Regions from separate parts of the Paenibacillus sp. FSL K6-1122 genome, predicted to be linked through region 2. Evidence: predicted binding sites of a transcription regulator. Region 2 holds the regulator's gene; the other holds the start of a gene.

Region 1 (8,205 bases), 990 kb from region 2:
TTGGGAAGTGGAGGATTTGCCTGTACCAATCGCCCAGATTGGCTCATAAGCGATAACAACTTGTGCCGCTTGCTCTGCAGACAGACCTGCAAAAGCAGCTACTGTTTGCACTTTGCATACGTCTTTTGTTTGGTTCGCTTCACGCTCTTCAAGCGTCTCACCAAGGCAGAAGATTGGAGTCAATCCGTGACGGAATGCTGCATGCAACTTTTTATTGACAGTCTCATCGGTTTCCGCAAAATATTGACGGCGCTCCGAGTGACCAATAATGACATAATCCACACCCAGGTCTTTCAGCATCACGCCGCTGATTTCACCTGTGAATGCACCGTTATCTTCAAAATGAAGATTTTGTGCACCAATTTTGATTTTTGTGCCTTTAACAGCTTCTACCAGGGATGGCAGATTTGTAAACGGTGCGCAGATTACAGTTTCCACGCCTTCAACTTCCGCTTTTCCTTTAACTTCCTGAATGAAGTCATTGGATTCGGAAACCGTTTTGAACATTTTCCAGTTACCTGCGATAATCGGTGTTCTCATGGGTTTCAACTCCTTCATGCTATAGGCTACTAAAACTTACTTGTCGTTCAATGCCACTACGCCTGGAAGTACTTTACCTTCCATGAACTCGAGCGATGCACCGCCACCTGTAGAGATGTGGTTCATCTTGTCAGCCAATTTGAACTTCTCAGCTGCTGCTGCGGAGTCACCGCCACCAATTACAGTGTAAGCTTCTGTCTCAGCGCAAGCTTCCGCTACTGCACGAGTACCGTGGGAGAATGGCTCGATTTCAAATACGCCCATTGGTCCGTTCCACACAACCAATTTGGAGTTTTTGATTACATCAGCATAGATCTCACGTGTTTTAGGACCGATGTCGATACCTTCCCAATCTGCTGGGATACCATCGATGTCAACGATTTGTGTGTTTGCTTTCGCACTGAAATCGTCAGACACTACGATATCTACCGGCAGGTAGAAGTTTTTGCCCAATTTTTTCGCTTTTTCGATAAAACCAAGAGCAACATCAAGTTTGGAGTCATCCAGCAAGGATTGTCCAATTTCATGTCCTTGTGCTTTGAAGAACGTGTAAGTCAGACCGCCACCGATGATTACGTTGTCTGCAATGTTCAGCAGGTTGTCGATTACATCGATTTTGTCCTTAACTTTGGATCCACCAATGATAGCTGTGAAAGGACGCTCAGGGTTGGAGATTGCTTTACCCAACACTTCAAGTTCTTTCTCCATCAACAAACCGGACACTGCTGGAAGCAAGTGAGCGATTCCTTCAGTCGAAGCGTGTGCTCTGTGAGCCGCGCCAAACGCATCGTTAACGAAAACGTCAGCCAGTTCAGCAAATTGTTTTGCCAGTTCCGGATCGTTTTTCTCTTCGCCTGCGTGGAAACGAACGTTTTCAAGCAACAATACGTCGCCGTTGTTCAGTTCAGCGATTTGAGCTTTAACAGCGTCACCAACAGAACCGTCAGCTTTAACAACTGTTTTACCAAGCAATTCAGACAAACGCTCAGCTGCTGGAGTCAAACGCAAGGATTCAACCACTTCGCCGTTAGGACGACCCATGTGGCTTGCCAAAATGACTTTAGCGCCTTTTTCAATCAAGAAGTTGATTGTAGGAAGCGTTGCACGAATACGTTTGTCATCTGTAATTTTACCATCTTCGAGCGGCACATTGAAATCTACACGGACAAAAGCCCGTTTTCCTGTCAATTCGATATCGCGTACACTTTTTTTGTTCATCTGTATTTCCTCCGCACCCATGTATTTGGTGGACCAATCAAGAGCTAAAATCCCTCGTCAATCCTGGTGTTTTTGAGAAATTTGCAAAATGTAGATATATAAAGAGCGGAAACAATATAGCATCTGTTTCCGCTCTATGTTATTACAGATATTACTTAATCATTTTTGCAAAGTGCTCCAAAGTGCGAACCAATTGTGCAGTGTAGGACATTTCATTGTCATACCAAGCTACAGTTTTAACCAATTGTTGGTCGCCAACAGTCAGAACTTTAGTTTGAGTTGCATCAAACAGGGAACCGAAAGTGATTCCTTGAATATCGGAAGATACGATTTCGTCTTCTGTGTATCCGAAAGTTTCTGGATCGGAAGCTTCTTGCATAGCTGCGTTAACTTCTTCAGCAGTTACTTTTTTGTTCAGAACAGTTACGAGCTCAGTCAGGGAACCAGTAGCTACTGGTACACGTTGAGCTGCACCATCAAGGATGCCTTGCAGTTCTGGGATTACCAGACCGATTGCTTTAGCAGCACCAGTTGTGTTAGGGATGATGTTTTCAGCTGCTGCGCGAGCACGACGGAAGTCACCTTTAGGGTGTGGAGCATCCAACGTGTTTTGGTCGCCAGTGTAAGCGTGAATTGTAGTCATCAAACCTTGAACGATTCCGAATTTGTCTTGCAGTGTTTTTGCCATAGGTGCCAGGCAGTTTGTTGTGCAAGATGCGCCGGAGATTACAGTTTCAGTACCGTCGAGGATTTCATGGTTTACGTTGTAAACGATGGTTTTCATGTCGCCAGTAGCTGGTGCGGAGATAACAACTTTCTTAGCTCCACCTTTCAAGTGTTTCTCAGCTGCTTCTTTAGTTGTGAAGAAACCAGTACATTCCAGAACGATATCTACGCCCAGGTCGCCCCAAGGAAGTTCTTCCGGGTTACGGTTAGCCAATACTTTAACTTCTTTGCCGTTCACTTTGAAGAAGCCATCGTGTACTTCAACATCGCCATCGAAGCGACCTTGAGTTGTATCATATTTGAGCAAATGAGCGAGCATTTTAGCGTCAGTCAAGTCGTTGATTGCTACTACCTCGATGCCTGCTACATTTTGAATACGGCGGAATGCCAAGCGTCCAATACGTCCAAAACCGTTAATACCTACTTTAATCATGAGTAAGTTCCTCCCAAGTTTTGATTAATTTTTTATGAAACTTATATATTCAAGACAGACGGTGAAGTCCGTCAAGACAACAATAGTTGTGATACAAAGTAAAACCTTATTCCATTTCAGCAACGATGACTTCGGCAGCAGCCTCATCAATAATCAGAATATCTTCCTGACCAAATCGTAACACGGAATGTATAGCAGCAGCTTTGCTTTTGCCACCTGCAATTCCAATCACAACATCGGTTCGTTCAATATCCTGAAGTCGCATACCCAATGTAAGCATGGTATGTACCACCTTACCCTGATCATTAAAGTAATAACCGAAAGATTCAGATACGGCCCCTTGCTCCTGAAGTTCATCTATAATCTCCGTCGCAAGTTTGCGTCTTTTGGCCATCTCTACGGCATCACCAATTCCATGAATAACAATCCGTGATTGCCTGATCAGCTGCAGAATCTCCTGAACACTAGGGTCCTGGATTAATGATTCATAGGCATGATCACTGAGCAAATCCGGTACATGCAGGAGTTTGTATTGCGCCCCTACCCGTTTTGCCATTGTGGATGCGATCGTATTAGCCTGAATTTCAAGGCTTTCTCCAAGTCCACCGCGTGCTGGTACGAACCAGACACCTTTGAGCGATGTTGGCGGATTTAGTTGTTCTGCGACTTCGGCCGTTGTTGAACCACCAGTAACGGCGACAACGTCGTTGTCACTCATGATATTGCCGAGAGCCTTCGCTCCGGCTCTGCCCAGTTCCCTTTTGGCAAATGGAGAAACGTCCGAATCACCAGGAACCACAACTACCTTTTGCAGACCGTAGGCTTGCTTGATGCGCTCTTCCAGCTCGGATAATCCGAACAGCTCTTTGGCTACGGGCTCTAACTGCTGCAGCAAATCATACCCTGCCTCACTGATCTTCATTCCTGCACTGTCAATTTCAATAAGTCCCTGAGCCTTTAACAGATCGGTCTCAGCCCTCAGAACCCGCTCGGTCATCTGCATGGAATTAGCTAACGTTCTCCGTCCGATCACATCCGATAACATGATCTGTTGCAGAATCGTATACCTCTTTTTCAAGATATCCATGAGATCAGGCAGAAGCTGCTTTTGTACTTCTAAAATCGTTCGCATGCTTTCCACTCCCGCAAGTTCTCGTTCTAAGCTCTCTTTCGTGGCCCTAAAACGTCCCGGGTTAACTTTTTAAGTCCCACGTCTATTCTACCTAAAACTGACGCGACATGCAAGTGTTTCAACGTGTTATTTCGACACGCATTCAGCGTTTGTACGCGCCTATTTTCACAATCCCAGACTTCCATGATCTAGGACTAGCTCACACATACCATATATAGAAGAAACAAATGAATTCAATCTACATATCGCTCAGAATTACATTTCATACGGCATGTCCAAAACCTCTAATAGCATTTACTTAAATGCACTCTTTATCCACTCTTCTTCATCATGATCATTTTTAGGTTAATCCAAACCAATACCACAACGAACTGCTTGCAATTAAATATTTCATGAGCTATAATCATTATTGCTGTCATATATTTAGAAAGCTACATAAATTGGTAGCAAATTAATGTGCGCCCGTGGTCCAATGGATATGACGTAGGCCTCCGAAGCCTGAGATCCAAGTTCGATTCTTGGCGGGCGCGCCATTTTTATTTAACAGCTCATAACCCATTTAACCAATGAAACCGGAAAGGTTTCTTTTTTTTGCAAGTTAGTTTGACTTTCTTTGACTTTTTGTTTGGAATTGTTTATTATGTGGGTAATACGGTAACAGTTTAAGTATAAACACCAATAACATTTACATTCCAAGGAGGTTTTTCACGTGAGTTTTATTCCAATGGTCGTTGAACAGAGCAACCGGGGTGAGCGCGCCTACGACATCTACTCCAGATTGCTGAAGGATCGTATTATTTTCCTTGGTAGCGATGTTAATGACGTAGTGGCTAATGCCATTATGGCACAGATGTTGTTCCTGGCTGCGGAAGATCCGGAGAAAGACATTCACTTATACATCAACAGCCCAGGCGGATCGATTACAGCCGGTATGGCGATTTACGATACAATGCAATTCATCAAACCGGATGTATCTACCATCTGTGTAGGTATGGCGGCTTCCATGGGTGCATTCTTGTTGAATGCCGGTGCAAAAGGTAAACGTTTTGCATTACCAAACAGTGAAATTATGATTCACCAACCACTTGGTGGTGCACAAGGTCAGGCTTCTGACATCGAAATCCGTGCTCGCCGCATCCTGAAAATGCGTGATACGTTGAACCGCATCATCTCTGAGCGTTCAGGTCAACCGCTGGAGCGGATTGAGAAAGATACAGATCGTGACTACTTCATGAGTGCTGCTGAAGCCGCCGATTACGGTATCATTGATAAAGTCATCGAAAACGTAGGATCACAAGGCATCTAAGTGTGACGTAGACCACGGTCTATGCGTTAACATAATCAACACCTAACGTAATCAGCAACATATAATTGTGTTGTCTATACGAGAAGAAGCCCTCATCATAATTATGATGGGGGCTTCTTTTTTCATTTTATAAGGAAGAAAACTTAAGAGTGCACAATAATGATTCTTTATTTGGTTCCAGATACATTACTGAAAGGTTCTGTGCCTTTAGGGAGAAGCTCTTTATACGTAAATGGCATTTCAGGGAATCCTTCTGCGTACGCCGTATACTCATACAACTGGAAGAACACAACTACACCCGTTGGTGTCACATAGAAATCTTGATCTTTATTTAACCCTTTGTAACCGTCGAGGTACCCGCCGCGGGCTTTCAGTTGTTCACCCACTTTTTTACTCAACGTCTCACGCATGGTTTTGTTATTTTGCAGCACATCATCTAACGTAAGTTCCTTGCCTGTGTCCAGTGCAAAGCTGTGGCCCGTACGGTATGTCATGCCATGAGCGCCAGCATAATCCTCATATCGTTGTGTAATGAGTCCCAGCACGCCTTTTTCGTTGTACGTCACTACATAAGAGCTCTCAAATGCATATGGACGGTTGGCTGTTGCACCGCCGAATTCAGATGTCTGTTTCTTGAAGTCAGCTACATACGCATCCACTTCGTCTTTCAGCACTTTGTTGATCGCCGCTTCAGCTTCTTTGCTGGCAAGTCCACTCACTTGCGGATATTGAACATCTACTTCAGCATTTTTTACAGTAACATTAACTGTTGCCGCTTTAATTTTAACGTTATTTTCTTTCACCTTGCTGAGTGTCAACGTTTTGGTTTTGCCATCCCAATTCCCCTGTACACCCAGATAATCTCTCATTGCCGAGAATGGGATATATAATCGACCCTGAATCAATTTTGCTTCCACCTGAGGGTAATAACCGTTAATATAAACGTTTGGCTGTCCATCCATCAGGCTAACGGTCATCGCATTGTTGGCTGCTGTTACCGTATATGACTTGGTTTTCGCATCATATTTCAGCGTTCCACCTGCCACATCTTTAACTGCCGTAAGAGATACCCAAGTTGAACCACCTTGAAGAAGTCCTTTTTGAGTCAGTGTTTTTCCACCCGACTTCAGGGTCACCTCAGCTGTGGTTGTCACTTTCGAGGATACCGATGCCGCCTGAACCGAACTGTCCTGCCACACCGAACCGCTACCTACAATAATTCCTGCTGCGAGCAATGCACTTGTCCATTTTTTCCATGATGTCATATATAAAACTCCTCTCTGAATTCACAATTAGGGATCATTGCGTATGTAATCCTGACCTGATCGTATATCTCATACGCTCACCTCTCTATTATAATTAACCCGATTTCGGAAAGGTTTACAGCTCGAGTTACAATGTTGATGAATATCAGTAGGAAAATATAAGGGGATATGACCTTTTTGTCACGAACAACTATACAAAAAAGATACCAATATACAGCATTTCATGCCGATTCAAAAAGGTACCCTTCTATATAACTTCATCAAAGTTTGCTTTTCCAACAAAAAAAGACTCTGTCCACAGGACAAAGTCTTTGTCATTATTTCGTTGTACCCTTCAAATGACACTTAAAAAGGTTCTTGAGTTTACAATCCTTAGTTCGATCTTGTTTATTTCATTTCATACGTGATATTCAGGATTGTACTTACTTTAACCTGGCCTGTTTCAATCTCAGTACCACCTGCTGTATCTTGTGCTTTGGACATCAACGCCTCGCTTGCATAGAATACAGGCACATTGGCATCACCTTGGCTCACGGAAAGAACAGCACCCAGTTGACGTTTAACTGCTTTTGCAATGGCGCCCGCTTTCACATCTGCATTGGCAACAGCTTTTTCAATCACTTGGGATTCATAACTTTCCGGATTTTCTACAGTAAAGCGTACGTTTTCAATATTGTTGGCACCCGCACCCGAAGCAGCATCGAGCAACTCGCCAATCTTGTCCATCTGACGATATGTGACTGTCAGCGTATGATGCGCTGTATATCCTTTAATTTGTTGTCCGTCTTTTTCACTATACGTATAGTTGGGTTGTACAGAGAACTGACTCGTTTGAATGTCGTCTGCACTGATCTTCCACGTATTCTTAAGCAAGTTGGATACTTTTTGAACTTTGGCAGCATTCGCTTTTTGAGCAGATGCAGCTGTCTCTGCAGTACTGTTCACACCAATAGACAGATACGCGATATCAGGCTTCACCTGAATCTCACCTTTACCCACAACATTAATCACATTCTGTTGTACTCCCTGAACCTCTGCAGCGTAAGCATAGTTACCTGGTGCAACCCATGCTGTTCCTCCAACAAGCAACGTACTTGCCACCAGCACCGCACCAAACGGTTTCATCCATTGTTTACCCATCACGATAGCCTCCTTATGTGTTAACATCTCAAACTTTAAACGATTTGATACCTTAACAGACGGGACAAATTCCATAATGTTGCACTTGACGATAGCATAAACGTGAAAAACGCAAAAAAAGCCCCTTTCGGGACTTCTTCATTGGATTGATCATATCTTATTGGTTTTCGAGCTCTTCCTTGCTTACCAGACTAACTAAAGCGTTTACAGCCTGTTCGGCATCCGCACCTTCTGCACTAATCTGGATTTCCGTACCTGTGCTAATTGCAAGGCTCATGATCCCCATGATACTTTTTGCATTAACTTTTTTGTCGTCCTTCTCGACGAACACTTCAGACGAGTACTTATTCGCTTCTTGAACGAACAGTGCCGCAGGTCTGGCATGGAGACCCGTTTTCAAACGGACAACTACCGGGTGCTTTGTCATGGAAACTTACCCCCTATT
Region 2 (8,205 bases):
CGTAAATCTTCCAAACATCATATCTCCTGCACCTCCATGGTTTTGGATAAAACGAGGGTCATATAATGAAATAACCGTCGTATTCTTCATATCATTTTTGTTTGCAGCCATGCTGCGAATAAAGTCATTCGGCATTTGTACATGCCTTATTATATAAAAGCCGCAATGCGGCATGAAACCATAATTCAATACTATATCAGGCTAAACTAGGACTGCTTCGCTGCATTGATCGTATCACGAATCAACTGAGCACGGTATATGTCACGCTCATCTGTGCGCATATCTTCCCCGAATGTTTTCTGCAAAAATCCCGGCTGTGTCATCACATTCAATTCATTCATTACCGTGATGGACAGTCCATCCAACAATCCGAGATCCACGCCAAGGCGTACATCCGATAAGCGCTGTGCAGCTTCCTTGGAATCAACAATAGCTGCATGAGACAATATGCCATAAGAACGCATGACCCGATCCGTAATCCGAAGTCTGGAGTCGGTAATTAACCGTTCTCTCGCTGTACGTTCATGACCAATCATCTGTAACACAACACCATGCAGGTTCTCGATGACTTCCTGTTCGGTCTGTCCCAAAGTAATCTGGTTCGAGATCTGGAACAGGTTACCCATTGCCTCGCTACCTTCACCGTATATCCCTCTTACCGTCAATCCCACTTGGGAAACTGCGGTTAGAATACGGCCAATCTGTTGTGTCATCACCAGGGCAGGCAAGTGCATCATGACCGATGCTCTGACACCTGTACCTACATTGGTAGGGCAGCTAGTTAAGTATCCTCTGCGATCATCAAAAGCATAATCCACGTGCGCTTCAAAAGCATCATCTATTGCGGAAGCTTTCTCCCAGGCTTCTTTCACCTGGAACCCCGGATAGAGGCACTGGATACGAAGATGATCCTCTTCATTAATCATAATACTGACAGACTCATCCTCACTGAGAATAACCGCACCATTCCTGGATTCATTCGCAAGACTTGGACTGATGAGATGTTTCTCCACCAGCACCCGTTTGTCGAGTTCGTCAATATCGATCAGATCCAACGTATGAAAATCCCCAAAGGCATGAACGTCATCGTATTGAAGTACTTCGCTCAGCTTATTCAGCACCTCTTCCGATTGCTCATTGGAAGCCAGCATCGGAAACGGAACATGCTGAAGGTTGCGTGCAATCCGGACACGGCTGCTAATGACAATTTCGGAATCAGCCGCATCACTGCGCATCCAGTCGCTGAGCGCCTTATCTGTAAAGCGCAGATTAGGCATTACGCATCCCTCCTACTCATGACAAACTTTACTCCTGAGCTATTCCTTTTTCAAGTCCTCTGATCTGGTCACGGATCTGGGCCGCCTCTTCAAATTCCTCTTGTGCGATGCTCTCTTGTAGCTCACGCTTCAGATCAGCAATTTGCCGTTTCACCTTGATGCGACCACCAGCTCGTGCAGGCACTTTGCCTACATGGGACGTATTACCATGAACCCGCTTGAACAAAGGATCTAGACGACTGTCAAAATATTTATAACATGAACTGCAGCCGAACCGGCCTATCTTACTAAATTGTGCGTACGTCATACCACACTCTTCACATTGAAGAGCTTTTGCAGGTGGTGTTCCTGCCGATCCACTTTTGCCGGCTGGATCAAAATCAAGCAATCCGGACAACAAGTTGTGAATGGAAAACCCACCTGCTGTTCCAGGGATCATTTCCCCTTTTTCACGGGCACATGACTCACAAATATGGAATTCCGTCTTCTCTCCATTTACGATCTTCGTAAAATGAAGTGTCGCCGGACGTTTATTGCATTCTTGGCACAGCATATTGATGTACCTCCTTTGACCCCGATAGTTTTCATTTACCGAGCAAAGATATTAACATCGCCTTCAACATTCTGGCACGAATTTGATCCCGGTAAGGAAGTTTGACCAATATAACCTCTCTAGATACAGCAGCTCGCATCAACCCGGCTTCCCGCTTGTTCAAGAAGCGCGCTTCTTCCAATTGATAGATCAGACCTTCGGCAGCTGTCTGCCCGATCTCTTCACCAATACTATGGTGCAAATGATTATGCAGAGCTGATTGGGCCGGTAATTCAATGCGCTGTATGCGAACATAACCACCACCGCCGCGTTTACTCTCTACCAGGTATCCCTTCTCGAGTGTAAAACGTGTGCTGATGACATAGTTGATCTGGGAAGGTACACATGAGAATTGATCTGCCAGATCATTACGCTGAATTTCAACCATTCCTTCGGGACTTTCATGCAAAATACTCTTCAGATATCGTTCGATAATATCAGAGATATTACGCATCCAATCATCCTCCACTGTCTGAAACGTTAAGTCAATAAGGACCCACACGCCCCCACAGAGTACACCTTCTCTACCCATTTAACCAATCAGGGAAACAGCGAATCTTGCTTCCACAGGTGTCAACAGGAGAGCGAAGGAAGCACGAAGGTCCTTTAATATTCCCTTGATCCTCCGATGAAATGAATCCCGTATATTGGCGATCATGCATCAGATTGTAGAAAGAAAGCTACTTAAGTATTAAACCTTTAGTTGACTTTGACTTTCTTTGACTTTATAACCATTATAGCATATTTTGTGGTTTTGCCAAGTGGGGTCACTATTCATTTTTTACGATTTTACACGAAATATTCCCCGGACACAAAAAAACCTCCCCAAAATTGCTGGAGAAGTCCATTTGTCTTTCAATCACGCCGTATTTCTATATAAGCTAATCAAGTTAAATGGAGCAGTGGGAATAGTCATCAGAAGAAATCGAGCAAATAGGTTTCCCGTTCAGGAATCGCTTGTTCCAAAGCCTTGATTGCTGTGTTCGGTCCGTGAATTCTTCCGATTCGTGCCATTTCCGTGGGTCTGCGATATCCCATCAGCACCGCGGTAAGGGATTGAATATCCACCTTAATGATCTGATCATCAGTAATTGGCTCCGATGTTTTCCATATGGACGCTGTTCCGTTCATTGCCACGTTTAATTGCCATACCCCTTCATTCCATGGAGCGTGGGCATCCTCTACCTGAAGTACAATCTGCACCGGTGAGTCCTGGCTTGCAAATGGATACTGGGATATAAACTGCTCTACACTAACGATACGCGCCATAAAATAAGGTAGAATCTCCTGCTGAATCCGTGGGTTATCCAATTGGAAGGCAAGCGTGTCACTGGCAGGCGCCTGCAACGTAACTTCCTGGATCATGGAATCATGGTTAGCAATGAAGGTCCACAGCCCTTGCCTAGCCTCTTCATTCAGATAGATGATCTCTTTAATGGTAAACTTATTTTCCTTAACCTCATATAAAAGATAACCTTGTGCTGCATCAGCTTCATCGTAATATACAGCCTTCTGGCTGGCCCCATTAACAAGAACTGAATTCTCCCACCTTGCATCATCTCGAACCAGAGTTCCGTTATAACGCTCAGCATAAGCACTGTATACTTCCTTTAATATGCTGAGGCCCGGATCCCCACGCCGAATTGTTCCAGGTGTCTCTTTTTTCTGAGGCAAATGAGCTGTAGGTACTTTATAACGTTTAAATTCAACATACGTCTCCCATCCATACTTCCGATAGAAACCAAAAGAGAATGGATGCAAGAATGATATGCTCTGTTTGTTACGATTCATTTCTTCCAACGCATGCTTCAGCAGACCCGCTACCCAGCCTTTGCGTCTATACTCTGGCCAGGTGGCTACACCCGCAATACCGCCCATCTCGAACGATCTGCCATGAATATAGGTTTGAAAAGGAATGATGTGAAGTTTGGCTCCTAGCTGCCCGTCCTCATATACACCCCATATATCCTGTGACGAAAATTGACTGCGCCGTTTTTCTTTCTGTTCTTCACTCATTACTACTTGAAAAGCATATTCGGAGAGTGCCATCGCCGGTTCAAAATCATCTACCGTCAATTTCTGAATTTCCATGTTGTCCTACACCCCATTCGCTAGAGTTATATCAATCCAAATCATGGCCTGATATCTGATATATGTACCCCTTAGAGTGTGTCAGAGGATTCTTACAAAGTCAAATAAGAGATGCTTCCGCATCCCCTAAAATAAACAAATAAAAACCACCACCGAATAACATCGGCAGTGGTTCTTCGCTTGGCGGCGTCCTACTCTCCCAGGACCCTGCGGTCCAAGTACCATCGGCGCTAGAGGGCTTAACGGTCGTGTTCGGGATGGGTACGTGTGGAACCCCTCCGCCATCGCCACCAAACGCATAGCATAGCTTACATTCAGAGATCGTTCTCTGAAAACTAGATTCGAAACGAAACATGCGAATTACAACTTGCTAATTGGATAAGCCCTCGACCGATTAGTACTGGTCAGCTCCATGCATTGCTGCACTTCCACCCCCAGCCTATCTACCTCGTCGTCTTCAAGGGGTCTTACATACTGGGAAATCTCATCTTGAGGGGGGCTTCACGCTTAGATGCTTTCAGCGTTTATCCCGTCCGTACATAGCTACCCAGCGGTGCTCCTGGCGGAACAACTGGTACACCAGCGGTACGTCCATCCCGGTCCTCTCGTACTAAGGACAGCTCCTCTCAAATTTCCTACGCCCACGACAGATAGGGACCGAACTGTCTCACGACGTTCTGAACCCAGCTCGCGTACCGCTTTAATGGGCGAACAGCCCAACCCTTGGGACCTACTTCAGCCCCAGGATGCGATGAGCCGACATCGAGGTGCCAAACCTCCCCGTCGATGTGGACTCTTGGGGGAGATAAGCCTGTTATCCCCAGGGTAGCTTTTATCCGTTGAGCGATGGCCCTTCCATGCGGTACCACCGGATCACTAAGCCCGACTTTCGTCCCTGCTCGACTTGTAGGTCTCGCAGTCAAGCTCCCTTATGCCTTTGCACTCTTCGAATGATTTCCAACCATTCTGAGGGAACCTTTGGGCGCCTCCGTTACTCTTTAGGAGGCGACCGCCCCAGTCAAACTGCCCACCTGACACTGTCCCCGCACCGGATTACGGTACCAGGTTAGAACCTAGATACGATCAGGGTGGTATCCCAACGTTGCCTCCACGCAAGCTGGCGCTCACGTTTCAAAGGCTCCCACCTATCCTGTACAGATCGTACCCAAATTCAATATCAAGCTGCAGTAAAGCTCCATGGGGTCTTTCCGTCTTGTCGCGGGTAACCTGCATCTTCACAGGTATTAAAATTTCACCGGATCTCTCGTTGAGACAGCGCCCAAGTCGTTACGCCATTCGTGCGGGTCAGAATTTACCTGACAAGGAATTTCGCTACCTTAGGACCGTTATAGTTACGGCCGCCGTTTACTGGGGCTTCGGTTCACAGCTTCGGATTGCTCCTAACCACTCCCCTTAACCTTCCAGCACCGGGCAGGCGTCAGCCCGTATACTTCGCCTTACGGCTTCGCACAGACCTGTGTTTTTGCTAAACAGTCGCTTGGGCCTTTTCACTGCGGCCCCCTCGTGCTATTCACACTACCGGGGCACCCCTTCTCCCGAAGTTACGGGGTCATTTTGCCGAGTTCCTTAACGAGAGTTCTTCCGCGCGCCTTAGAATACTCTTCTCGCCTACCTGTGTCGGTTTGCGGTACGGGCACCATCACCTGGCTAGAGGCTTTTCTTGGCAGTGTGAGATCATGACCTTCGCTACTATAATTTTCGCTCCCCATCACAGCTCAGCCTTACAATGTGCGGATTTGCCTACACATCAGCCTTACTGCTTAGACGGACATCCATCAGTCCGCGTCACTACCCTACTGCGTCCCCCCATTGCTCATAACGGCTTACGGTGGTACAGGAATTTCGACCTGTTGTCCTTCGACTACGCCTTTCGGCCTCGCCTTAGGTCCCGACTTACCCTGAGCGGACGAGCCTTCCTCAGGAACCCTTAGGCTTTCGGCGGATCAGATTCTCACTGATCTTTTCGTTACTCATACCGGCATTCTCACTTGTATAATGTCCAGCGCTCCTTACGGTACACCTTCAACCCTTATACAACGCTCCCCTACCCCTGATGCAAAGCATCAAGCCATAGCTTCGGTGGTGTGTTTAGCCCCGTTACATTTTCGGCGCAGAGTCACTCGACCAGTGAGCTATTACGCACTCTTTCAATGGTGGCTGCTTCTAAGCCAACATCCTGGTTGTCTGTGCAACTCCACATCCTTTCCCACTTAACACACACTTGGGGACCTTAGCTGATGGTCTGGGCTGTTTCCCTTTTGACAATGGATCTTAGCACTCACTGTCTGACTCCCGGAAGTAAGTCTATGGCATTCGGAGTTTGACTGAGCTTGGTAACCCTTGCGGGCCCCGCACCCAATCAGTGCTCTACCTCCACGACTCTGTTTTCCGAGGCTAGCCCTAAAGCTATTTCGGGGAGAACCAGCTATCTCCGAGTTCGATTGGAATTTCTCCGCTACCCCCACCTCATCCCCGCATTTTTCAACATGCGTGGGTTCGGGCCTCCAGTGCGTGTTACCGCACCTTCACCCTGGACAGGGGTAGATCACCCGGTTTCGGGTCTACGTCCACGTACTCATTCGCCCTATTCAGACTCGCTTTCGCTGCGGCTCCGGCTCTTCACCTTAACCTTGCACGGGAACGTAACTCGCCGGTTCATTCTACAAAAGGCACGCCATCACCCCTAAAACGGGCTCTGACTTTTTGTAAGCACACGGTTTCAGGTTCTATTTCACTCCCCTTCCGGGGTGCTTTTCACCTTTCCCTCACGGTACTGCTTCACTATCGGTCGCTAGGAAGTATTTAGCCTTGGCAGATGGTCCTGCCGGATTCATACGGGGTTTCACGTGCCCCGCACTACTCGGGATCCGTCTCGGAGGGAACCAACTTTCAACTACAGGGCTTTTACCTTCTTTGGCGGGCCTTTCCAGACCTCTTCGCTTAACCGGTTCCTTTGTAACTCCATGTGAGACGTCCCACAACCCCAAAGAGCAAGCTCTTTGGTTTGGGCTTCTCCGCGTTCGCTCGCCGCTACTGACGGAATCACTATTGTTTTCTCTTCCTCAGGGTACTTAGATGTTTCAGTTCCCCTGGTATGCCTCTGCATAACCTATGTATTCAGTTATGAGTAACTGGAAATTACCCCAGCTGGGTTTCCCCATTCGGACACCCCCGGATCAAAGCTTGCTTACAGCTCCCCGAGGCAGTTTCGTTGTTCGCCACGTCCTTCATCGGCTCCTAGCGCCTAGGCATCCTCCGTGTGCTCTTAGTAGCTTAACCATTTTGTTCCGGTTTCGGTCGCTCGCTTCCCTTGTTTTGCTTGCGCAAAGCCAAAAGTCGCTCTCACCCGATACCCTCACAAAAGCAATTTAACTACCTTTATACACTTGACTTGTTTGCACAAGTTCAGCTTAAAGGAATGTTCTAATTCGCGTTTGTTTCGTTTCGATATCTAGTTTTCAAAGAACAAGCCAAATAGATGAAATTGTTTGGTGGAGCCAAGCGGGATCGAACCGCTGACCTCCTGCTTGCAAGGCAGGCGCTCTCCCAGCTGAGCTATGGCCCCTCAAATTCCATCAAAACTGAACAAATGGATAAGTAACTGTGTTGCTGTTGCAGGTTCTGAGACCTGCATATTTGAATGTTTCCGTTGCAGGAAACGATTCTCCATAGAAAGGAGGTGATCCAGCCGCACCTTCCGATACGGCTACCTTGTTACGACTTCACCCCAATCATCTATCCCACCTTCGGCGGCTGGCTCCTTGCGGTTACCCCACCGACTTCGGGTGTTATAAACTCTCGTGGTGTGACGGGCGGTGTGTACAAGACCCGGGAACGTATTCACCGCGGCATGCTGATCCGCGATTACTAGCAATTCCGACTTCATGCAGGCGAGTTGCAGCCTGCAATCCGAACTGAGACCGGCTTTGTTGGGATTGGCTCCATCTCGCGATTTCGCAGCCCGTTGTACCGGCCATTGTAGTACGTGTGTAGCCCAGGTCATAAGGGGCATGATGATTTGACGTCATCCCCACCTTCCTCCGGTTTGTCACCGGCAGTCTATCTAGAGTGCCCACCCGAAGTGCTGGCAACTAAATATAAGGGTTGCGCTCGTTGCGGGACTTAACCCAACATCTCACGACACGAGCTGACGACAACCATGCACCACCTGTCTTGAATGTTCCGAAGAAAAGGTACATCTCTGCACCGGTCATTCAGATGTCA

What was found. The regulator CtsR, encoded in region 2, represses protease genes until heat stress. The targets are predictions, from matches to a motif close to ATGGTCAATAAAGGTCAAACA.
Region 1: a site for CtsR is predicted at 4,650-4,670, ahead of clpP (ATP-dependent Clp endopeptidase proteolytic subunit ClpP). Genes of this name have one in related genera too.

What each region holds. Positions count from the first base shown of each region.
Region 1 covers NZ_CP150272.1:181,237-189,441, reverse strand. Annotated here, with positions in the region: gene tpiA (triose-phosphate isomerase) at 1-540, opposite strand, end outside; gene NSQ20_RS00915 (phosphoglycerate kinase) at 577-1,758, opposite strand; gene gap (type I glyceraldehyde-3-phosphate dehydrogenase) at 1,910-2,917, opposite strand; gene NSQ20_RS00905 (sugar-binding domain-containing protein) at 3,024-4,049, opposite strand; tRNA gene NSQ20_RS00900 (tRNA-Arg) at 4,508-4,582, shown strand; gene clpP (ATP-dependent Clp endopeptidase proteolytic subunit ClpP) at 4,759-5,355, shown strand; gene NSQ20_RS00890 (DUF4163 domain-containing protein) at 5,523-6,620, opposite strand; gene NSQ20_RS00885 (SIMPL domain-containing protein) at 7,008-7,760, opposite strand; gene NSQ20_RS00880 (HPr family phosphocarrier protein) at 7,918-8,187, opposite strand.
Region 2 covers NZ_CP150272.1:6,337,985-6,346,189, forward strand. Annotated here, with positions in the region: gene NSQ20_RS28375 (ATP-dependent Clp protease ATP-binding subunit) at 1-21, opposite strand, end outside; gene NSQ20_RS28380 (protein arginine kinase) at 207-1,277, opposite strand; gene NSQ20_RS28385 (UvrB/UvrC motif-containing protein) at 1,306-1,830, opposite strand; gene NSQ20_RS28390 (CtsR family transcriptional regulator) at 1,862-2,323, opposite strand; gene NSQ20_RS28395 (GNAT family N-acetyltransferase) at 2,785-3,960, opposite strand; rRNA gene rrf (5S ribosomal RNA) at 4,139-4,255, opposite strand; rRNA gene NSQ20_RS28405 (23S ribosomal RNA) at 4,335-7,260, opposite strand; tRNA gene NSQ20_RS28410 (tRNA-Ala) at 7,471-7,546, opposite strand; rRNA gene NSQ20_RS28415 (16S ribosomal RNA) at 7,654-8,205, opposite strand, start outside.